Regions from separate parts of the Enterobacter sp. DVT3837 genome, predicted to be linked through region 3. Evidence: predicted binding sites of a transcription regulator. Region 3 holds the regulator's gene; each other region holds the start of a gene.
What was found. The regulator PurR, encoded in region 3, represses purine synthesis genes. The targets are predictions, from matches to a motif close to CANGCAAACGTTTGCNTG.

Region 1 (5,613 bases), on a different contig from region 3:
TCTTTTTGGCGCGTCATTGTATTAAAGATTTTTAACATCGAAGATTCCATGTAAACACGTGTGTGGGTTGTTTGTTCCCTATAATACCCATAATTCGGAATAGGATCAGCACACAATGCAAGGTGATCGCGTCCTGTGGTTATGCTATAACAAGCCCCTATATGTGACCCGAACACGGGTTGACGCACCACAATAACGGAACAGGATGCAAAAATGGTTACTTTCCACACTAATCATGGCGATATCGTAATCAAAACCTTTGATGACAAAGCGCCTGAAACAGTTAAAAACTTCCTGGACTACTGCCGCGAAGGTTTCTACAACAACACCATTTTCCACCGCGTGATCAACGGCTTTATGATCCAGGGCGGCGGTTTTGAACCTGGCATGCACCAGAAAGAGACCAAAGAAGCGATCAAAAACGAAGCGAACAACGGTCTGAAAAACACCCGTGGCACGCTGGCGATGGCCCGTACTCAGGCGCCTCACTCTGCTACTGCCCAGTTCTTCATCAACGTGGCCGACAACGACTTCCTGAACTTCTCTGGCGAAAGCCTGCAGGGTTGGGGCTACTGCGTATTCGCAGAAGTGGTTGAAGGTATGGACGTGGTTGATAAGATCAAAGCCGTCTCTACTGGCCGCAGCGGCATGCACCAGGACGTTCCTAAAGAAGACGTAGTGATTACCAGCGTGACCATCAGCGAGTAATTGGTGGCGACACTCTTTATTGCGGATTTGCATCTGCAAACAGAAGAACCGGCGATCACCGCCGGTTTTCTGCGTTTTTTACGCGGTGAAGCAAAAAGCGCCGACGCGCTGTACATTCTGGGCGACCTGTTCGAAGCCTGGATTGGCGACGACGACCCTAACCCGCTGCACCGGGAAATGGCTGCTGCCATTAAAGCGCTGGTGGATTCCGGCGTTCCCTGCTACTTCATCCATGGCAACCGTGATTTCCTGCTCGGCAAGCGCTACGCCCGCGAAAGCGGCATGAAGCTGCTGCCGGAAGAGCAGGTGCTCGACCTCTATGGCCGCAGGGTCCTGATCATGCACGGCGACACGCTCTGCACCGACGATACCGGCTACCTGGCGTTTCGCGCCAAAGTCCACACCCCGTGGATCCAAAAAGTGTTCCTGGCCCTGCCGCTGTTTATCCGCAACCGTATCGCAGCCAGAATGCGCGCGGGCAGTAAAGCCGCCAACAGCAGCAAATCCATGACCATCATGGACGTCAACCCGCAGACAGTGGTCAACGTGATGGAAAAGCATCGCGTCCAGTGGCTGATCCACGGTCATACTCATCGCCCCGATGTACATTCCCTTATCGCCAACGGCGAACCGGCCCACCGCGTCGTACTGGGTGCCTGGCACAGTGAAGGGTCCATGGTCAAAGTCACACCAGAGAGTGTAGAGCTGATCGCTTTTCCGTTTTAACTCCTCAAATATCATTCTATTTTTTTGAAAAACATTGGCAAATTGTTCCGATTTTAATCAGCCCATGGTTAGCCTAATATTTATCACATCAGGGCAACACGCCCTATCCCAGATAAATTACTTCAGGAATACGACCATGAAATCCATCAAAACTTTCGTTGCAGTTGCCGCTCTTTCTATGATCTCTTTTGGTTCTTTCGCTCAGAGCGTCAGCGCGAGTGCTTCTACCCTCGACCGCGCAGAAGCGAAAATCGCCGCTCAGGCTGCTGAACAAGGTGCGTCTTACAAAATCACCAGCGCACAGGTTAACAACCGCGTATACATGACCGCAGAACTGACCAAATAAAGACACCTGATTGATGAAAACAGACCGCCAGATAGCGGTCTGTTTTGTTATGTCCTGGCGGTCACAACGGCTCAAGTTTTAACCGCGCAACCGTTTTCCTTCCCCGTATTACATGCTATTCTCTGTGCCCTCGAAAGCAGTGTGTTTCGCACCACAGGAGTTTTAAGACGCATGTCTTCCCGCAATAATCCGGCGCGTGTCGCCATCGTGATGGGGTCCAAAAGCGACTGGGCTACCATGCAGTTCGCCGCCGAAATCTTTGAAATCCTGAATGTTCCGCACCACGTTGAAGTGGTTTCCGCACACCGTACACCGGACAAACTGTTCAGCTTCGCCGAAGGCGCTGAAGAGAACGGTTATGAGGTGATCATTGCCGGTGCGGGCGGCGCAGCACATCTGCCAGGCATGATTGCCGCTAAAACGCTGGTCCCCGTTCTGGGCGTACCGGTACAAAGCGCTGCGTTGAGCGGTGTCGATAGCCTCTATTCCATCGTGCAGATGCCGCGGGGTATTCCGGTCGGCACGCTGGCGATTGGTAAAGCGGGTGCTGCAAATGCTGCCCTGCTGGCTGCACAGATCCTGGCGACGCATGATAAAGACTTACATCAGCGTCTGGCTGACTGGCGTAAAGCACAGACCGACGAGGTGCTGGACAATCCGGACCCACGGGGTGCGGCATGAAGCAGGTTTGCGTCCTCGGTAACGGTCAGTTGGGCCGTATGCTGCGCCAGGCGGGTGAACCGCTGGGTATTTCCGTCTGGTCCGTCGGGCTGGATGATGAACCTGAAGCGGTACCGTTCCACCAGAGCGTGATCACCGCCGAGATCGAACGCTGGCCGGAAACGGCGCTGACTCGCGAGCTGGCGCGTCATAACGCCTTTGTTAACCGCGATGTTTTCCCGATTATTGCCGACCGTCTGACGCAAAAACAGCTGTTCGACAAGCTCGGTCTGCCGACTGCACCGTGGCAGCTCCTGTCGGATAAAAGCGAGTGGAATGATGTTTTCGCGATGCTGGGCGAACTGGCCATCGTGAAGCGCCGCGTGGGCGGTTACGATGGCCGCGGTCAGTGGCGCCTGCGTGCAAATGAAACGGCAGAACTGCCGGATGATTGCTACGGCGAGTGTATCGTTGAGCAGGGCATCAACTTTAGCGGCGAAGTGTCGCTGGTTGGCGCGCGCGGGCACGACGGGCATACCGTCTTTTATCCGCTGACGCATAACCTGCATCAGGACGGCATTCTGCGCACCAGCGTGGCGTTTCCGCAGGCCAGTGCGGAACAACAGGCACAGGCGGAAGACATGCTGTCTGCCATCATGCACGAACTGGGCTACGTCGGCGTAATGGCGATGGAGTGCTTTATCACCCCGTCAGGTCTGCTGATCAACGAGCTTGCGCCGCGCGTTCACAACAGCGGCCACTGGACGCAAAATGGCGCGTCCATCAGCCAGTTCGAACTGCACCTGCGCGCCATCACTGAGCTGCCTCTGCCGCAGCCGGTGGTGAATAGCCCGTCAGTGATGATCAACCTGATCGGCACCGATCTGAACTACGACTGGCTTAAGCTGCCGCTGGTACACCTGCACTGGTATGACAAAGAGGTTCGCCCGGGTCGTAAGGTCGGTCACCTGAACCTGAACGACAGCGACACGGGCCGTCTGAGCGCCACCCTCGAAGCCATCATCCCTCTTCTGCCGCCGGAATACGCGAGCGGAATTGTCTGGGCACAGTCTAAGATCAAGTAACACACCTGCGCCGGGGAGTTGACCTTCCCCTTCCCCGGCGTACAATCCCCGCCCATTGCTGCTGAGTTTTCTTCTGGAATAACCATGAACGATGGAACGGACTATCGCGCGATCCTCGCGTCCGATACCCCTTTAATCGACGTTCGCGCGCCGATCGAATTTGCACAGGGCGCGATGCCCGCCGCGCTCAACCTGCCCTTAATGAACGACGACGAGCGCGCCGCCGTCGGCACCTGCTATAAGCGGCAGGGCCCCGAGGCCGCGCTGGCGCTCGGCCATAGTCTGGTGAACGGCGCCACGCGTGAGGCACGGATCAACGCCTGGCGGGAGGCCAGCCTTGCCCATCCTGAGGGCTATCTCTGCTGCGCACGCGGCGGCCAGCGTTCGCACATCTCACAGGCATGGCTGAAAGAGGCGGGTGTCGACTACCCGCTGATCCGCGGCGGCTATAAAGCCCTGCGTCAGACGGCGATTCAGGTCACAACCGAGCAGTCACAAAAACCGATGGTACTTATCGGTGGCTGTACCGGCAGCGGTAAAACCCTGCTGGTTAAGCAACATGTCCAGGGCATTGATCTGGAAGGGCTGGCGCGCCATCGCGGTTCATCGTTTGGCCGCACGCTCACGCCGCAGCTTTCCCAGGCCAGCTTTGAAAATCACCTTGCGGTTGAGCTATTAAAAAAAGACGCTGCACGCTGGGTGCTGGAAGATGAAGGTCGGATGATTGGTTCCAACCACCTGCCAGAGTGCCTGCGCGACCGTATGGTTGAAGCCCCTATCGTTGTCGTCGACGACCCGTTTGATATCCGTCTTGAGCGCCTGCGAGAAGAGTATTTCGACCATATGTGGGCAGATTTTTCTGCGGCTTACGGTGATGAAGCAGGCTGGAAAGAGTACAGCGAGTATCTGCACCACGGCCTGTTCGCCATTCGCCGCCGTCTGGGGCTGCAGCGGTATGCAGAATTCACCGCGCTGTTAGATTCCGCGCTGCTGGAACAACAACGCTCTGGCAGCACTGACGCGCACTTCCGCTGGCTTGCCCCGTTGCTGAATGATTATTACGACCCGATGTACAGCTATCAGCTTGGAAAGAAAGCGGAAAAGATTGTCTATCGCGGAACGTTCGAAGAAATTGCTGAGTGGCTTGATCGCTGAAAAATAAAGCCGGGTGGCGAGGTAAAAGCAAAACGGCAACCAGGGTTGCCGTTTTTAATGTTTGTTCCCTCTCCCCGTGGGAGAGGGTCAGAGTGAGGGCATCAGGCCGCACCCTACAAAACGACTTAGAAGTCGTAACGCAGACGGACCAGGTTCATATCGCCCAGATCGTCGGTGCTGGAGGTGAACACGTGCTCGTAGTCCACGCGGAAACCATAATCCAGCTGGAAGCTGATACCCACACCGTTGTCGATGCGCTGGTAGTTACGGCCGTTCACGTACTCGATGCGATCGCCCATGAAGTAAGGCTGGATGGATTTAACCGCATACTGATTGATTGGGAATTTATACCCTGCGAAGTATTCAATACCCCACGCGTCGCCCGCAAAGTAGTCGTTAACAGACACTTTTTTGGTGGTCAGGAAGTTCTGGTACCAGCCGCCGCCAAAGGAGAAGGTCCAGTTGTCAGGTTTCCAGCTCAGCGCAGTACCGAGGATGTTCTGATCGTAGGTTTTGCTGTCGCCGTTGTCCGGGTTACGCATGTCGGCGCGGGTGTAGTTCCACGCCGTACCCCAGGTCAGATCTTTAGTCAGGTGATAATCCAGACCCAGTGAACCGCCGCCTTTACGCTTGTAGCGCAGGCCGTTGCCCGGCAGGTATTCGCTGTCTTCAAACAGGTAGGATGCATAAATGTCAGCATCGCCAACGGTTTTCTTATATTTCAGCATGTTGCGTGAACGATAAGAACCGTCGTAGTCACCGTTGATACCGTTACCTGGTGCCTGACCGATCATGTCGTAGTCCCAGATATCGGTTTTCACGCCAACCACATCATAGTAAACGCTGTTCTGTTGACCGAAGGTCAGCGTACCCCAGGTATCGCTCTTCAGACCGGTGTACAACATACGGCGAGTAGTGTTGTTCGCGCCTTCT
Region 2 (5,613 bases), on a different contig from region 3:
GGGACCTCCATCCAGGAAGTGACCGGCGAAGTTGTGCGCATCATGATTACCGGCCTGGTTAAGCTCGGTATTCTGAAAGGGGACGTAGACACTCTGATTGCTGAAAATGCACATCGACCGTATTTTATGCACGGCCTGAGCCACTGGTTGGGGCTGGATGTGCATGATGTGGGGGCGTATGGCGCAGAGCGTTCGCGCGTGCTGGAGCCGGGCATGGTATTAACCGTGGAGCCGGGTCTGTATATCGCGCCGGATGCCGACGTGCCTGAAGAGTACCGCGGGATTGGCATCCGCATTGAAGACGATATCGTCATTACCGAAAGCGGCAACGAGAACCTGACGGCCAGCGTGGTCAAAAATGCTGACGATATCGAGGCGCTGATGGCAGCGGCACACAAATGAGCGTGATTATTGTTGGCGGCGGAATGACGGGGGCCACGCTGGCACTCGCTATTTCGCACATGACACAGGGGAAACTCCCGGTGCATCTGGTGGAAGCCGTTGCTCCAGAGGCTTCAGACCACCCCGGTTTTGATGCCCGCGCCATTGCGCTGGCGCAGGGGACATGTCAGCAACTGTCACGAATTGGTATCTGGCAGGCAATTGCCGACTGTGCGACGGCGATCAACACCGTTCACGTTAGCGATCGCGGTCATGCGGGTTTTGTCACGCTGGATGCGCAGGATTATCGTATTGATGCCCTGGGGCAGGTCGTTGAGCTGCACGACGTCGGATTACGTCTGTTCCGTCAGCTCCAGGATGCACCAGGCGTCACGCTGCATTGTCCGGCGCGTTTGGCCAGTTTTAGTCGCACTGAAGGAGCGGTCAGCGTGACGCTGGAAAATGGCACTGTTCTTGAAGGCCAGCTTCTGGTTGCCGCAGATGGTTCTCGATCTTCGCTCGGCACCCAGTGTGGTATCGAGTGGCGTCAGCAGGCTTATGGGCAGGTGGCGGTCATCGCGAATGTCTCCACGGCCGGAGCGCACAGCGGCAGGGCGTTTGAACGTTTTACACAGCATGGTCCGCTGGCGATGCTGCCGATGTCGAACGGACGCTGCTCGCTGGTGTGGTGCCATCCCCAGAGTAAGTCTGAAGAGATTCAGTCCTGGTCCGACGAACGTTTTTGCACTGAGTTGCAAAAAGCCTTTGGCTGGCGGCTGGGGCGGATCGCTCATGCAGGCAAGCGGACGGTATATCCGTTGTCGCTGACGACAGCGTCTCAATCCATCTCGCATCGTGTCGTGCTAGTGGGTAATGCCGCGCAGACGCTGCATCCGATTGCGGGTCAGGGCTTTAACCTCGGGTTACGTGATGTCATGAGCCTTGCAGAAACCCTTTCGCAAGCGTGGGGTGAGCAAAAAGATTGCGGTGCGTACTCAGTGCTAAGCCATTACCAGAAGCGACGTCAGGCGGATAAAGAGGCGACGATTGGTGTCACTGATGGCCTGGTTCATCTTTTTGCCAATCGCTGGGCACCGCTGGTTGCGGGCCGTAACCTCGGGCTGATGGCGATGGAATTATTCATTCCGGCACGTGACGTGCTGGCGCAGCGGACCCTGGGTTGGGTCGCGCGTTAAGGAGTTATCACCGTGCAAAATGTTGATGTCGCCATCGTTGGCGGCGGAATGGTTGGACTGGCGCTGGCCTGTGGTTTACAGGGCAGCGGCCTGCGCGTGGCCGTGCTGGAGCAAAAGCAGCCCCAGCGTGTCGCACAGGATGCGCCGCCGGAACTCCGCGTCTCGGCAATTAATGCGGCCAGCGAAAAGCTGCTGACGCGCCTTGGTGTCTGGTCAGATATCGTGGCGCAGCGTGTCAGTTGCTATCACGGCATGGAAGTATGGGATAAAGACAGCTTTGGTCATATCGCTTTTGATGACGAAAGTATGGGCTATAGCCATCTCGGTCACATCATCGAGAATGCCGTTATCCATCATGCGCTGTGGCAAAAAGTGCAGTCATGTAACGATGTTACCCTGATGGCACCTGCACAAATCCAGCAGGTCGCGTGGGGTGAAAACGAGGCGTTTATTACCCTGCAAAGCGGCGACATGTTGACTGCACGTCTGGTCGTTGGCGCTGATGGTGCGAACTCCTGGCTGCGTAATAAAGCCGATATTCCGCTGACGTTCTGGGATTATCGTCATCATGCTCTGGTGGCGACAATCCGCACTGAAGAGCCGCACGGCGGTGTCGCTCGTCAGATCTTCCACAATGACGGCATTCTGGCCTTCCTGCCGTTAAGCGATCCGCATCTGTGCTCGATTGTCTGGTCCCTGGTGCCAGAAAAAGCGCAGCTGATGCAGGAGGCCACGCCCGATGCGTTCAACCAGGCACTGTGTATGGCGTTTGATAACCGTCTTGGGTTATGCACGCTTGAGAGCGAGCGTTTGGTGTTTCCGTTAACCGGACGCTACGCGCGTCAGTTTGCGGCGCACCGTCTGGCGCTGATGGGGGATGCGGCACACACAATTCATCCGCTGGCCGGGCAGGGCGTTAACCTTGGCTTTATGGATGCGGCAGAGCTGGTTGAAGAACTGCGTCGTCTGCATCGTGAAGGGAAAGACATTGGTCAGCATCTGTATCTGCGTCGCTATGAGCGTAGCCGCAAGCACAGCGCGGCAATGATGCTGGCGGGCATGCAGGGTTTCCGTGAGTTGTTTGCCGGTGCCAATCCGGCGAAAAAACTGCTACGCGACATCGGCCTCAAGCTAGCTGATACGCTTCCCGGCGTTAAACCTCAACTTCTTCGTCAGGCGATGGGTCTTAACGACCTACCGGACTGGCTACGCTAATTTAGAACCCCGTCACATTTTATTTTCCCGGCCTCTGTGCCGGGGAAATTCCCTCGTTTGAAATATTCTAATTTCACCTCATTTTTCGCATTAGATAATCTAATCTGGCTGATTTTATGTTACGGAAATTTGGCCCATATTTCCGCAGGAAATATCACCATGTGCTAAATCCTGTTAGATCATTGTTAATTTTGTGCGGGGTTAATCGCATTTTTCCAGTGAATAACTCTGTAGGCTTTTCAGCGTTTTTTGGTCATAAGCTAATGTGATGACCCATTTTACCTTATGGTTAATCGCCGGTTTCGGTGGTAAGTTCAGGTAAAAGAGAACGTTTGCGTCGGCCCCTGAAAACGAGGCTGATACCGGGTTTCACGGTGAATTTTTCAACGAGGACAAGATGGCTCAACAGACTCCTTTGTACGAACAACACGTGTTATGCGGCGCCCGCATGGTGGACTTCCATGGCTGGATGATGCCGCTGCACTACGGCTCGCAGATTGATGAGCACCACGCGGTGCGCACCGATGCCGGTATGTTCGACGTGTCCCACATGACGATTGTCGATCTGCGCGGTAGCCGCACCCGGGAGTTTTTGCGTTATCTGCTGGCAAACGACGTCGCCAAACTCAAGACGCCGGGTAAAGCGCTCTATACCGGCATGCTAAATGCCTCCGGCGGCGTGATTGACGACCTCATCGTCTATTACTTCACAGAAGATTTCTTCCGCCTCGTTGTTAACTCCGCTACCCGCGAAAAAGACCTCTCCTGGATTACCCAACACGCTGAACCTTATGCCATCGACATCACCGTTCGTGACGATCTGTCGTTGATTGCCGTACAGGGCCCAAACGCCCAGGCGAAAGCCGCATCTCTGTTCAGCGACGAGCAGCGTAAAGCGACTGAAGGCATGAAGCCGTTCTTCGGCGTGCAGGCAGGTGATTTGTTTATCGCTACCACTGGCTATACCGGTGAAGCGGGTTACGAAATTGCGATGCCAAATGAGAAAGCCGCAGATTTCTGGCGTGCGCTGGTGGAAGCCGGTGTGAAGCCTGCGGGTCTGGGCGCGCGCGATACGCTGCGTCTGGAAGCGGGTATGAACCTCTACGGTCAGGAGATGGATGAAGGTGTCTCTCCGCTGGCGGCCAATATGGGCTGGACCATCGCGTGGGAACCTGCTGACCGTGAATTTATTGGCCGTGAAGCACTGGAAGTTCAGCGTGAGAAGGGCACTGAACAACTGGTGGGTCTGGTGATGACCGAGAAAGGCGTACTGCGTGGTGAACTGCCGGTGCGTTTTACCGATGCTGATGGCAATCCTCGTGAAGGCGTGATCACCAGCGGTACCTTCTCCCCGACGCTGGGCTACAGTATTGCACTGGCACGCGTGCCTGCAGGCATTGGCGAAACGGCGGTAGTACAAATCCGCAACCGTGAAATGCCGGTCAACGTGACCAAACCGATTTTTGTTCGCGCCGGTAAGCCGGTCGCCTAATCATTTTTATCAGGAGAAATTCAATGAGCAATGTGCCAGCAGAACTGAAATACAGCAAAGAACACGAATGGCTGCGCAAAGAGGCAGACGGCACTTACACCGTAGGGATCACCGAGCACGCACAAGAGCTGCTGGGCGACATGGTGTTTGTTGATTTGCCAGAAGTGGGCACGACCGTAGGCGCAGGCGATGACTGCGCTGTGGCGGAGTCCGTAAAAGCGGCATCTGACATCTACGCCCCTGTGAGCGGCGAAATCGTTGCCGTCAACGACGCGCTGAGCGACTCCCCGGAGCTGGTCAACAGCGAGCCTTACGGCGAAGGCTGGATCTTTAAGATCAAAGCCAGCGACGAAGCGGAAGTTGCTGCACTGCTGGATGCGACCGCGTACGAAGCACTGCTAGAAGACGAGTAATTGTTAATCCCCCTCTCCCTTCGGGAGAGGGCAGGGGTGAGGGTGCTCATCTTCTCCTCACCCTAACCCTCTCCCTGTGGGAGAGGGAACTTAAATTCACTGCACGTTTCAGGAACCATCGCTCATGACACAGACTTTAAGCCAGCTTGAAAACCGTGGCGCCTTCATTGAACGTCACATTGGGCCGGATGCTCAGCAACAGCAGGAGATGCTGAAGACAGTTGGCGCGGATTCATTAAACGCACTGATCGGCCAGATTGTGCCAAAAGATATCCAGCTTGCCACGCCGCCTCAGGTGGGGGAAGCCACTACGGAGTTCGCCGCACTGGCGGAGCTGAAGGCCATTGCCGGCCTGAACAAGCGCTACAAGTCTTACATTGGCATGGGCTACACCAACGTGCAGTTACCGCCGGTTATCCTGCGCAATATGCTGGAAAATCCAGGCTGGTACACCGCTTATACACCTTATCAGCCAGAAGTGTCTCAGGGTCGTCTGGAAGCGCTGCTGAATTTCCAGCAGGTAACGCTGGATCTGACTGGCCTCGATATCGCTTCCGCGTCTCTGCTGGATGAAGCGACTGCCGCGGCAGAAGCCATGGCAATGGCCAAACGCGTAAGCAAGCTGAAAAATGCGAACCGCTTCTTCGTGGCCGCCGATGTTCATCCGCAAACCCTGGACGTTGTTCGCACCCGTGCGGAAACCTTCGGTTTTGACGTGATTGTCGACGATGCAGACAAAGTGCTGGATCATCAGGACGTCTTCGGCGTGCTGCTGCAGCAGGTAGGCACCACCGGTGAAGTTCACGACTACAGCGCACTGATTGCCGAGCTAAAATCCCGCAAGGTAGTGGTCAGCGTCGCCGCTGATTTTATGGCGCTGGTATTGCTGACTGCGCCGGGCAAACAGGGCGCGGAT
Region 3 (5,613 bases):
TGGGTTCGCCACTACGTCGGCGCGCGTCGCGTCATGACACCTAAAACCATTCGCTAATCCCTGCCCTGCCGCGTCGCGGCAGGGTAAGTTCCTCTTTTGCATACCCTTTCAATTTGCTATTCTCTCCTCGTTGTCTGTGTGGTTATTGGCAACACAAAATACAATAAGGAGAGAAGCAATGTCGTTCGAATTACCTGCACTACCGTATGCAAAAGACGCCCTGGCACCGCACATTTCTGCGGAAACCCTGGAATATCACTACGGCAAGCATCACCAGACGTACGTCACCAACCTGAACAACCTGATCAAGGGCACCGATTTTGAAGGCAAAACGCTGGAAGAGATCGTCCGAAGCTCTGAGGGGGGCGTATTCAACAACGCAGCTCAGGTGTGGAACCACACCTTCTACTGGCACTGCCTGGCGCCAAACGCCGGTGGCGAACCTGCCGGTGAACTGGCTACCGCCATCAACGCCGCCTTTGGCAGCTTCGCGGATTTCAAAGCGAAATTTACCGATGCAGCTATCAAGAACTTCGGTTCTGGCTGGACGTGGCTGGTAAAAGAAGCCGATGGCAAACTGGCTATCGTTTCCACCTCTAACGCGGGTACCCCACTGACCACCAGCGCTAAGCCGCTGATGACCGTGGACGTTTGGGAACACGCTTACTACATTGATTACCGTAACGCGCGCCCGAACTACCTGGAGCACTTCTGGGCACTGGTTAACTGGGAGTTTGTGGCGAAGAACTTCGCCGCATAAGAGACACGCAGAAGGGTTCGCCCTTCTGCGTTTTTTTGCTTATTCAGCAGCGCAGACTGTTTCTGGCTGCTTACGACCGGACATCATCACCAACAGCAGACCAAGCGCGGCAATAATCGCCCCCATCACCGGTACAAAACTGTATCCCAGCCCCCCGGAAATAACCGCGCCACCGGCGGCTGCACCGAGCGCATTACCGAGATTGAACGCGCCAATATTCACTGAAGACGAAAGACCCGGCGCCTCATGGGCGACACGCATCACGCGCATTTGCAGCGGTGGAACCACAGCAAAGGTGGCAGCTCCCCAGACGACCATCGCAATGGCTGCTCCGAACTCATTACGTGCCAGCCACGGAATAGCAATCATGATGACAATCAGCAGGGTTAAGAAGCCCTTCAACGTCCCGCTCACGGAACGGTCGGCAAATTTCCCACCCAGATAGTTACCAATCGAGAAGCCCACGCCAATCAACACCAGCATCGCAGTGATAAAGATCGGTGTCGCGTGAGTGATGTCGTGAAGCACGGGAGAAATGTAGGTATAGAGGGTAAACATCGCCCCTGCCCCCAACACGGTCGTCAGCAATGCCGAGAGCACCTGCGGGCGTACCAGCACAGACAACTCTTTGCGCACGTCAGGACGTTCCCCCGCGCTGCCTTTCGGCAGGGAGAAGAACAGTGCCACCATCGCGATCACACCGAGACCGGCCGTCGCCAGGAAAGACATACGCCAGCCGATCGCTTCACCCAGCCAGGTTGCCGCAGGCACCCCGCCGATGTTGGCAATCGTTAGTCCCATAAACATGGTTGCCACGGCACTCGCCTGCTTGTGTTTTGGCACCACGCTTGCGGCTACGACCGACCCCAGCCCAAAGAACGCGCCGTGGTTAAGGCTGGTCAGAATGCGGGACAGCATCAATGTGGTGTAGTCCGGCGAAATGGCGGAAAGCACGTTGCCCAGGGTGAAAATCGCCATCAGGAAAATCAGCGCATTGCGGCGCGCGCGATGCGAAAGCAGAAGCGTCATCAGCGGCGCCCCGACCATCACGCCGATAGCGTAGGCGCTGATTAACATCCCTGCGGCAGGGATCGAGACATCCACGCCTCTGGCAATAACAGGCAGTAAACCCATCGGGGAGAATTCAGTGGTGCCAATCCCAAAAGCGCCAATCGCCAGGGCCAGCAGGGGAAAATTGATTTTCATACGTCAACTCCGGATGCCGTGTCATGAGGTGACACAGAACAAAGAAGCGGAAAGCATGACATCAATCACAAAAAATGAGAAGTTAACAAAATGGCAAAAGATTTTTGCCAGAGAAGTAACAATCAGGGGAATCGGGAGGGAGAAGGCTCTCCCTCCGCGTAAATCAGTGCAGTGCGGCCGTCAGACCCGCTGCGACAATCAAAGCCAGCACAATAACGGTGGTGAACAGCGAAAACTTCAGATCGGAACTCATCAATTTTTCTCCTTTTAATCCCCCCACGAAAAGTGAGCTTGCTCATTTTTGCACAATTTACGTCAAAAATCTTCCTGGATTTAAACGGATAACCACTTTACCTCTTCCCCTTTTCATCAAGATAGGACAAAATTCCACGCTAAATTTATTAGCGTACCGGCCATTGACCCCCTCCTGACGTCCTGTGTCGTTTTCCCGGCGTGTCGCAATTCAAAATTGCGCGATAAGGGTGAGAGAAGGCAAACGTTTACCTTCAATTTTTTCAGGAGTTTAGGATATGGTCTGGAGTGACATTTAATGGCAACAATTAAAGATGTAGCAAAACGCGCAAACGTTTCCACTACAACCGTATCACATGTAATTAACAAAACCCGCTTTGTGGCGGAAGAGACGCGCAACGCCGTCTGGGCAGCGATCAAAGAACTGCACTATTCGCCAAGTGCGGTTGCGCGTAGCCTCAAGGTTAATCACACCAAGTCTATTGGTTTGCTGGCGACCAGCAGTGAAGCGGCCTATTTTGCCGAGATCATTGAAGCGGTTGAGAAAAACTGTTTTCAAAAAGGCTATACCCTGATTCTGGGCAACGCGTGGAACAGCATTGAAAAACAGCGCGCCTACCTGTCGATGATGGCGCAAAAGCGCGTTGATGGCCTGCTGGTGATGTGTTCCGAGTATCCGGAAACTGTGCTGTCCATGCTGGAAGAGTATCGCCATATCCCAATGGTGGTGATGGACTGGGGTGAAGCCCGCGCGGACTTCACCGATTCCGTTATCGATAACGCCTTTGAAGGCGGTTATATGGCGGGTCGTTATCTGATAGAACGCGGTCACCGCGAGATCGGTGTGATCCCGGGTCCACTGGAGCGCAATACCGGTGCAGGTCGTCTGGCTGGGTTTATGAAAGCGATGGAAGAAGCGCTGATCACCGTTCCGGAAAACTGGATCGTGCAGGGCGACTTCGAACCGGAGTCGGGCTACCGCGCGATGCAGCAGATCGTCTCCCAGCAGCACCGTCCGACCGCCGTTTTCTGCGGGGGCGACATCATGGCAATGGGTGCCCTCTGTGCTGCCGATGAGCTGGGTCTGCGTGTACCGCAGGATATTTCTGTGATCGGGTATGACAACGTGCGTAACGCGCGCTTCTTTACGCCGGCATTAACGACCATTCACCAGCCGAAAGACTCACTGGGTGAAACCGCCTTTAATATGCTGATGGACAGGATCGTCAACAAACGAGAAGAGTCACAGTCCATTGAAGTTCACCCGCGTCTTATTGAACGCCGCTCCGTTGCGGATGGTCCGTTCCGCGACTACCGCCGGTAATCTCTTCACGGGGCCAGTTAAGCTGGCTCCCGTAGCCATTCCCGGTTTAGCGTTTCGCTGTCTCCCAGATAATCCAGCAGCCAGGCCATCGCTGGCGAGACATCATTTTGTTGCCAGGTGAGGCAACAGGCCGCATCCGGGAACGGGTTCTCTAGCGTCAACTCAACCCACTCTCCGGTGTCAATTCGCGGCCGCGCAAAATGAACGGGCACCATCGCAACGCACAAGCCAGCACTGAGGCACGTCGCCGACGATTCCCAGTCGGGTGCAACCACCCGCCGCTGGTTATCCAGAAGCCAGGTGATACGCTTGGGTAATGAACGGGACGTATCCTCCAGCACCAGCGATGGCCAGTTGCGTAGCGTATCGTCGCTCAAGGGGCCTTCCAGAGCCGCCAGCGGATGATCGCTTGCCACCACGCATTTCCAGCTCAGCATCCCCATATCGCGAAACGCATAACGTCCCCCAACCGGAATCGCCTGCGTGGCCCCGATCGCCATCTCTGCCCTGCCGTCCGCCAGCGCATCCCAGACGCCGTTAAACACCTCCTGCGAGACCCGCAATTCGACGTCAGAAAAATGACGATAGAAGTCGACAATCATTTGCCGGGTACGCTCGGGTTTGACGATATTATCCACCGCGATGGAAATATGCCCCCGCCAGCCGTTAGCGATCTGCTGACACTGTTCGCGGGTGATCTGCATTTTTTTGATGACAGAACGTCCTTCTTTCAAAAACCACGCGCCGGCGGGCGTTAATTCCACATCACGATGTCGCCGTTCAAACAGCGGAACCGCCAGCCACTCCTCGAGCTGACGTACTGTATAGCTGATAGCTGAAGGCACGCGGTGTAACTCCTGCGCCGCTCCACTGAAACTGCCGTTACGCGCGACAGCATCGACCACTTCAAGAGAATAATCTGACCACATTTTCTGCCTGCAAAAAATTTGAATGCACACGCCAAATATTAGCGTTTCACAAGCGGCTTTGCACTCCCTACACTCAGCGCCAATGTATACCTGCCTCCTCAGGAGAATAAAACAATGCAACCCAGGAAAGGTTTTTTAGTCTGGCTCGGCGGCTTAAGCGTGCTGGGCTTTTTGGCCACTGATATGTACCTGCCGGCTTTCGCCGCCATGCAGGAAGATTTGCAAACCCCTGCAGCGGCCATCAGCGCCAGCCTGAGTTTGTTCCTCGCCGGTTTCGCCTTCGCGCAGCTACTTTGGGGGCCGCTATCAGATCGTTTTGGCCGTAAACCAGTACTGTTGCTGGGACTTGGCATTTTTGCCGTCGGCTGTCTGGGTATGTTATGGGTACGCGATGCAACCTGGCTGCTGGTGCTGCGCTTTGTGCAGGCCGTCGGCGTCTGTGCAGCAGCGGTGACCTGGCAGGCCCTTGTTACCGACTACTACCCAGCCAACCGCACCAACCGGATTTTCGCCACCATTATGCCGCTGGTAGGGCTTTCACCTGCCCTCGCCCCGCTGCTGGGCAGCTGGATCCTGGTGCATTTCGAGTGGCAGGCTATCTTTGCCACGTTGTTTGCCATCACACTGGTACTTATGCTGCCGGCATTCGCGCTCAAACCAGCGCATAAAAAAGAGGCACATGCGGATGCGAAGCCCATTACCTTTACCTCTTTGCTGAGTGCCAAAGCGTATCGCGGTAATGTCCTGATTTATGCCGCCTGCTCGGCGAGTTTCTTCGCGTGGCTGACCGGTTCGCCATTTATTCTGCACGATATGGGGTACAGCCCGGCGGCGATCGGCCTGAGCTATGTCCCGCAAACCATCGCATTCCTGGTGGGTGGGTACGGCTGTCGTGCGGCGCTGCAGAAATGGGAAGGTCAGCAGATGCTGCCGTGGCTGCTGGTGCTGTATGCATTGAGCGTTATCAGGACATGGGCCGTTGGTTTTATCCCTGGCACCGGTCTGGTAGAAATTTTAATGCCATTCTGCGTGATGGCCGTTGCTAACGGGGCAATCTACCCTATCGTTGTGGCGCAGGCATTACGTCCGTTCCCGCAGGCGACGGGTCGCGCGGCTGCGCTGCAGAACACCCTGCAGTTGGG
Region 4 (5,613 bases), on a different contig from region 3:
AGTTGAGCAAAAACGCCAGTACGCCCCACATCAACGCAAACTGCACGCCCATCAACATCAACCCCAGCCAGACAATCACGCCGGTCCAGACGCTCAATAGCGTTTTCAGCGCCAGATATTTGGAGACGCCCTTTAACGCGCGGTGTAATCCGGCGATGTGAATTTGTGGATTATTCAGCGCAAAGCGCAGCTTATAGGGGACGTGGCGCACTTCGAACAGCATAAACACCACCGTCATGACCAGCAGAAGAATACTGGCCATCGCGCCGGAAAGTCCCGTCATCAGGGTGGTGGCGTAGGTCATGACTTTCTCTGAATCCATCCGACGCAGCATCCGTTCTGGCGAGATATGCAGATTAAGGAAAGGTACCATCTCCTGCAGCGCCACGATCTTCCGCGTCAGCGCTTTGTTGTACTGTGGCAACATCGTGGAGAATTCGCTCAGCGAAGCCGCCAGCACGCCGAAAAGCGCCGTCAGGGCAATTAGCATCACGATGACGACGATGGTGATGGCCACCGGGCGACTGACGCCCCGACGCAAAAACCAGCTCACCAGTGGATTAAGCACAATGGCAAAAAAGAGCGCCAGCAGGAGCTGCACAATAATGTCAGCCGCGGCATGGATACCCGCAAGGATAACCACCAGGCAGGCGAGTTTTAATAAGATGTGGAGCCCAGCTTTGTCGGACGGGTTAGCGATCATACGCGTTCCTTAAAATGATGACCCGGTAAGTGTAGTGTCCGCGGTTCGCTTCGTCTGGGGCTGTTAATCTGAAAGTCGGTGCTGATTTTCTTATTGTGTCGTGGTAATAGTGAAACACTGTTGTAAAAATCCAGGTAGAACCTCATGCCCGAACCTGCCGCTGAACCGGCGCTGAGCGGACTGCGCCTCAATCTGCGCATCGTCTCCGTTGTTATTTTCAATTTCGCCAGTTATCTGACCATTGGCCTGCCGCTGGCGGTTTTGCCTGGCTATGTCCATGACGTGATGGGCTTTAGCGCCTTCTGGGCGGGGCTGGTGATTAGCCTGCAGTATTTCGCCACGCTCCTGAGCCGTCCGCATGCCGGGCGTTACGCGGACCTTTTCGGCCCAAAAAGCATCGTGGTTGTAGGGTTGTGCGGTTGCTTTCTGAGTGGCCTGAGCTATTTTCTGGCCGCCACCACCAGCCACTGGCCCCTGGTTAGCCTGGTACTGCTCTGCCTGGGTCGCGTGATCCTGGGTATCGGTCAAAGTCTGGCGGGAACCGGTTCGACACTGTGGGGCGTGGGGGTGGTAGGCGCGCCGCACATTGGTCGGGTGATTTCGTGGAATGGCATTGTCACCTACGGCGCAATGGCGCTGGGTGCGCCGCTTGGTGTGGCCTGTTATGCGTTTGGTGGTCTGTATGGGCTGGCGACTACCATTATGGCGGTTGCGGCTCTGGCGATCCTCTTTGCGCTGCCGCGCCCGAAAGTGAAGGCCAGCAAGGGCAAGCCACTGCCGTTTCGGGCGGTGCTCGGGCGCGTCTGGCCGTATGGTATGGCCCTGGCGCTGGCGACAACGGGGTTCGGTGTGATTGCGACCTTCATTACCCTTTTCTATGACGCCAAAGGATGGGACGGCGCAGCTTTCGCGTTAACCCTGTTTAGCTGCGCGTTTGTTGGCGCGCGTTTGCTTTTCCCGAACGGTATCAACCGTCTGGGTGGGCTGAACGTGGCAATGATCTGCTTTGCGGTAGAGATAGTCGGGCTGCTGTTGACCGGCATAGCGATGGTGCCATGGGTCGCAAAAGTGGGCGTCTTCCTTGCGGGAGCAGGTTTTTCACTGGTCTTCCCGGCGCTGGGGGTGGTGGCGGTAAAAGCCGTGCCGCAGCAGAATCAGGGGGCGGCGCTGGCAACCTACACGGTATTTATGGATATGTCTTTGGGCATTACCGGCCCGCTGGCAGGGCTGGTGATGACCTGGGCAGGAGTCCCGGTTATTTATCTTGCTGCGGCGGGTCTGGTGGTTATCGCCTTGATGCTGACATGGCGGCTAAAAAAATGGCCCCCGGTGCAGGCACCGGAGGCCACGTCATCCTCGTGAAGGATTACTGGATCACGAGGGTGTTAATGATGTTTTCAGCCGCAGTCTGCGCTTTCTGCTGATCGTCCGCTGGCAGGGTGATCTGCATAGTCAGCAGTTTGTTATCGACCTTACCCAGCACCACAGACGAGTACGCGGTCTGGCCTTTTGCGGAGATGATGCTATCCAGCTGTTGCAGCGTGTGGCCTTTCAGTTCGATGGACTTATTGGTCACCACCTGCAGCTGCGGGTCGCGGCTGCGCTGCTGATCTTCCAGACGTTTTGACAGTACGCTCAGATCTTCGCTGGTGTCGTCACCCACAATCACAATGACGGCTTTCTGCCCGGTTGCGTCGGAATAAACGTGCATATTGTTCGCCTGAGTGCCCAGCTTACCGCTCTGGTCAGTCATATCGGCTGGCAGAGAGAAACTGAGTTTGCCATCCAGCAGATTCACCGGCTGACCGGTCGCATTGCTCTCTGCAGATGCACCCTGAGCAGGCGTTTTCGTGTCGCTGTTATCACAGGCTGCAAGACCCACAACCAGCAGGCCAATCCCGACATATTTAACCAGATTGCGCATTGACTTCTTCCTTTCGATAAACGGCCATAACGGCTCATTCGCTCATCTTATCACAACTGATAAAGCGAACCCTTAACCAGCCTGCAATGCCGTGATTTCAGATTTATCTGCCAGCCTTTTCAGCAGCATATTCAGCAGCACACCGTACATTGGCAGGAAGAAGACAATACTGATGAGCACCTTGAAGCAGTAGTCCACCAGGGCGATCTCCATCCAGTGCTCGGCCATGAACGCATCCGGGCTGTGCCAGAAGGCGATGAAGAAGAAGGCCAACGTATCGCTCACGTTACCGAACAGCGTCGAGGCGGTCGGGGCCATCCACCAGCGGTGATTCTGACGCAGGCGGTTAAACACATGCACGTCGAGGATCTGCCCCAGCGCATAAGCCATAAAGCTTGCGGTGGCGATTCGGGCGACAAACAGGTTGAAGTGGGTTAGCGCCTCAAAACCCTGCCAACTGCCCATATAGAACAGGGACGAAATCACGTAAGACACGAACAGCGCCGGGAGCATGACCGCAAAAATAATGCGGCGAGCCAGCGGTGCGCCAAAAATTCGCACGGTCAAATCGGTGGCGAGGAAAATAAACGGAAAACTGAACGCCCCCCAGGTGGTATGAAAACCAAAAATGGAGATGGGAAGCTGTACCAGATAGTTGCTGGAGGTGATCACCAGCAGATGAAAAAGCGAAAGCCAGAACAACGCTTTTACGCGCTGAGATTCAGAAAACTGCGTCATATTGTGACCTTTTTATACGTTGGGGTGAGGGAACCCAATAAAAACCGCAGCATGATACTGCTTTGGGCAGACATTGCAATGGTTAGTTTTTACGCAATCGTTAACCTGGTTTGCATTGATCGCTACGGGGCGTAAACTACAGCCGTTTTTACCTGACCGAGAAAATCATGACCGACCTGTTTTCCAGCCCGGACCACACTCTTGATGCCCAGGGCCTTCGCTGCCCGGAGCCGGTAATGATGGTGCGCAAAACCGTGCGTAACATGCAATCCGGCGAAACGCTGCTGATCATCGCCGACGACCCGGCGACCACCCGCGATATCCCCGGATTTTGTACCTTTATGGAGCATGAGCTGGTGGCTCAGCAGACTGAAGCGCTGCCGTACCGGTATTTGATTCGTAAAGGATAGATGGGCAGCCCCTGCGGCCTGATGCCCTCACTCCGACCCTCTCCTTTCGGGAGAGGGAGAACGTCACCCCTTCATCCACGTCCGTATCCCGTCCAGGAACATCTGCGTCGCCATCATCACCAGAATCAGCCCCATCAGGCGTTCCAGCGCGTTCACCCCTTTCTCACCCAGAAGGCGCAGGAACAGGGACGACTGCAGCAGGATGATAAATGTTCCACCCCAGGCGATCAGCAGGGCAATCACCAGATGGCTCATCTGGTTCGGATACTGATGTGACAGCAGCATCAGCGTCGCCAGAATGGTCGGCCCGGCGACGAGAGGAATCGCCAGCGGCACAATAAATGGCTCTTCACCCGCAGGCAGGCCGCTGCTGCTGCCTTCCGCGCTCGGGAAAATCATCTTTATGGCAATCAGGAACAGGATAATCCCGCCGGAAATCGACACGGTTTCGGCACGCAGGTTCAGGAAGGCGAGGATTTTTTCGCCCGCAAACAGGAAGATAAACATCACCAGCAGCGCGATAAGCAGCTCGCGGATCATGATCGCCCGACGGCGCTTTGGTTCGGTGTGCTTCAGCACCGACATGAAGATCGGCAGGTTTCCGAGTGGATCCATTATCAGGATCAATAAAACCGCCGCGGAAATGATTTCACTCATGTAAATTATCCCTGAAACTCTCTATGGTTATTATGATGATTAGCTCTTTTTCTGATTGCCGGGCAATCATCGATTAATTTCGCTTGCGACTTTGGCAGCATTTTGTAATGTGAAGCATATCCCAGTTCAATACTGGCTTGCACAAACAGCACACACCCTCTGCAGGAAAAAAATGCTATGAAAAACGTTGGTTTTATCGGCTGGCGCGGTATGGTCGGCTCTGTACTCATGCAACGCATGGTTGAAGAGCGCGATTTCGACGCTATCCGCCCGGTCTTCTTCTCCACTTCCCAGCTCGGCCAGGCTGCTCCGTCCTTTGGTGGTACCACAGGCACGTTGCAGGATGCTTACGATCTGGAAGCGCTGAAGGCACTCGACATTATTGTCACGTGCCAGGGCGGCGATTATACCAACGAAATCTATCCAAAGCTGCGTGAAAGCGGCTGGCAGGGCTACTGGATTGACGCGGCCTCTTCGCTGCGCATGAAAGACGATGCCATCATCATTCTTGACCCGGTTAACCAGGGCGTGATCACCGACGGCCTGAACAACGGCGTGAAAACCTTTGTTGGCGGTAACTGCACCGTCAGCCTGATGCTGATGTCTCTGGGCGGCCTGTTCGCGCAAGATCTGGTGGAGTGGGTCTCCGTGGCGACGTACCAGGCAGCTTCCGGCGGCGGTGCGCGTCATATGCGCGAGCTGCTGACCCAGATGGGCCAACTGCACCAGAGCGTCGCGACCGAGCTGGCAGACCCGGCGTCCGCGATTCTGGATATCGAGCGTAAAGTCACCCAGCTGACCCGCAGCGGCGAGCTGCCGGTGGATAACTTCGGCGTACCGCTGGCCGGTGGCCTGATCCCGTGGATCGACAAACAGCTGGATAACGGCCAGACCCGCGAAGAGTGGAAGGGCCAGGCCGAGACCAACAAAATCCTCAATACCGCGAATACCATTCCGGTAGACGGTCTGTGCGTGCGCATTGGCGCGCTGCGCTGCCACAGCCAGGCCTTCACCATTAAACTGAAAAAAGATGTGTCTATTCCAACCGTGGAAGAACTGCTGGCTGCACACAACCCGTGGGCGAAAGTGGTACCAAACGATCGCGATATCACCATGCGTGAACTGACCCCTGCAGCCGTGACCGGCACGCTGACCACGCCTGTTGGCCGTCTGCGTAAGCT

Region 1: the regulator PurR is predicted to act here: its motif matches at 1,864-1,881, upstream of purE (5-(carboxyamino)imidazole ribonucleotide mutase).
Region 2: the regulator PurR is predicted to act here: its motif matches at 3,114-3,131, upstream of gcvT (glycine cleavage system aminomethyltransferase GcvT).
Region 4: the regulator PurR is predicted to act here: its motif matches at 3,456-3,473, upstream of tusA (sulfurtransferase TusA).

Annotation. Positions count from the first base shown of each region.
Region 1 covers NZ_JBWDLA010000001.1:314,770-320,382, forward strand. Annotated here, with positions in the region: gene cysS (cysteine--tRNA ligase) at 1-38, opposite strand, end outside; gene ppiB (peptidylprolyl isomerase B) at 214-708, shown strand; gene lpxH (UDP-2,3-diacylglucosamine diphosphatase) at 712-1,434, shown strand; gene AC0XWG_RS01525 (YdgH/BhsA/McbA-like domain containing protein) at 1,571-1,780, shown strand; gene purE (5-(carboxyamino)imidazole ribonucleotide mutase) at 1,952-2,461, shown strand; gene purK (5-(carboxyamino)imidazole ribonucleotide synthase) at 2,458-3,525, shown strand; gene mnmH (tRNA 2-selenouridine(34) synthase MnmH) at 3,610-4,680, shown strand; gene AC0XWG_RS01545 (porin) at 4,806-5,613, opposite strand, start outside.
Region 2 covers NZ_JBWDLA010000001.1:2,293,534-2,299,146, forward strand. Annotated here, with positions in the region: gene pepP (Xaa-Pro aminopeptidase) at 1-402, shown strand, start outside; gene ubiH (2-octaprenyl-6-methoxyphenyl hydroxylase) at 399-1,577, shown strand; gene ubiI (FAD-dependent 2-octaprenylphenol hydroxylase) at 1,590-2,792, shown strand; gene gcvT (glycine cleavage system aminomethyltransferase GcvT) at 3,190-4,284, shown strand; gene gcvH (glycine cleavage system protein GcvH) at 4,308-4,697, shown strand; gene gcvP (aminomethyl-transferring glycine dehydrogenase) at 4,822-5,613, shown strand, end outside.
Region 3 covers NZ_JBWDLA010000002.1:1,131,432-1,137,044, forward strand. Annotated here, with positions in the region: gene AC0XWG_RS20340 (C40 family peptidase) at 1-57, shown strand, start outside; gene sodB (superoxide dismutase [Fe]) at 179-760, shown strand; gene AC0XWG_RS20350 (MFS transporter) at 800-1,966, opposite strand; gene cydH (cytochrome bd-I oxidase subunit CydH) at 2,130-2,219, opposite strand; gene purR (HTH-type transcriptional repressor PurR) at 2,517-3,542, shown strand; gene punR (DNA-binding transcriptional activator PunR) at 3,560-4,471, opposite strand; gene punC (purine nucleoside transporter PunC) at 4,586-5,613, shown strand, end outside.
Region 4 covers NZ_JBWDLA010000001.1:1,815,549-1,821,161, forward strand. Annotated here, with positions in the region: gene AC0XWG_RS08845 (AI-2E family transporter) at 1-703, opposite strand, end outside; partial or broken gene AC0XWG_RS08850 (MFS transporter) at 813-2,065, shown strand; gene AC0XWG_RS08855 (DcrB family lipoprotein) at 2,070-2,627, opposite strand; gene AC0XWG_RS08860 (7-cyano-7-deazaguanine/7-aminomethyl-7-deazaguanine transporter) at 2,700-3,365, opposite strand; gene tusA (sulfurtransferase TusA) at 3,533-3,775, shown strand; gene yhgN (NAAT family transporter YhgN) at 3,839-4,432, opposite strand; gene asd (aspartate-semialdehyde dehydrogenase) at 4,610-5,613, shown strand, end outside.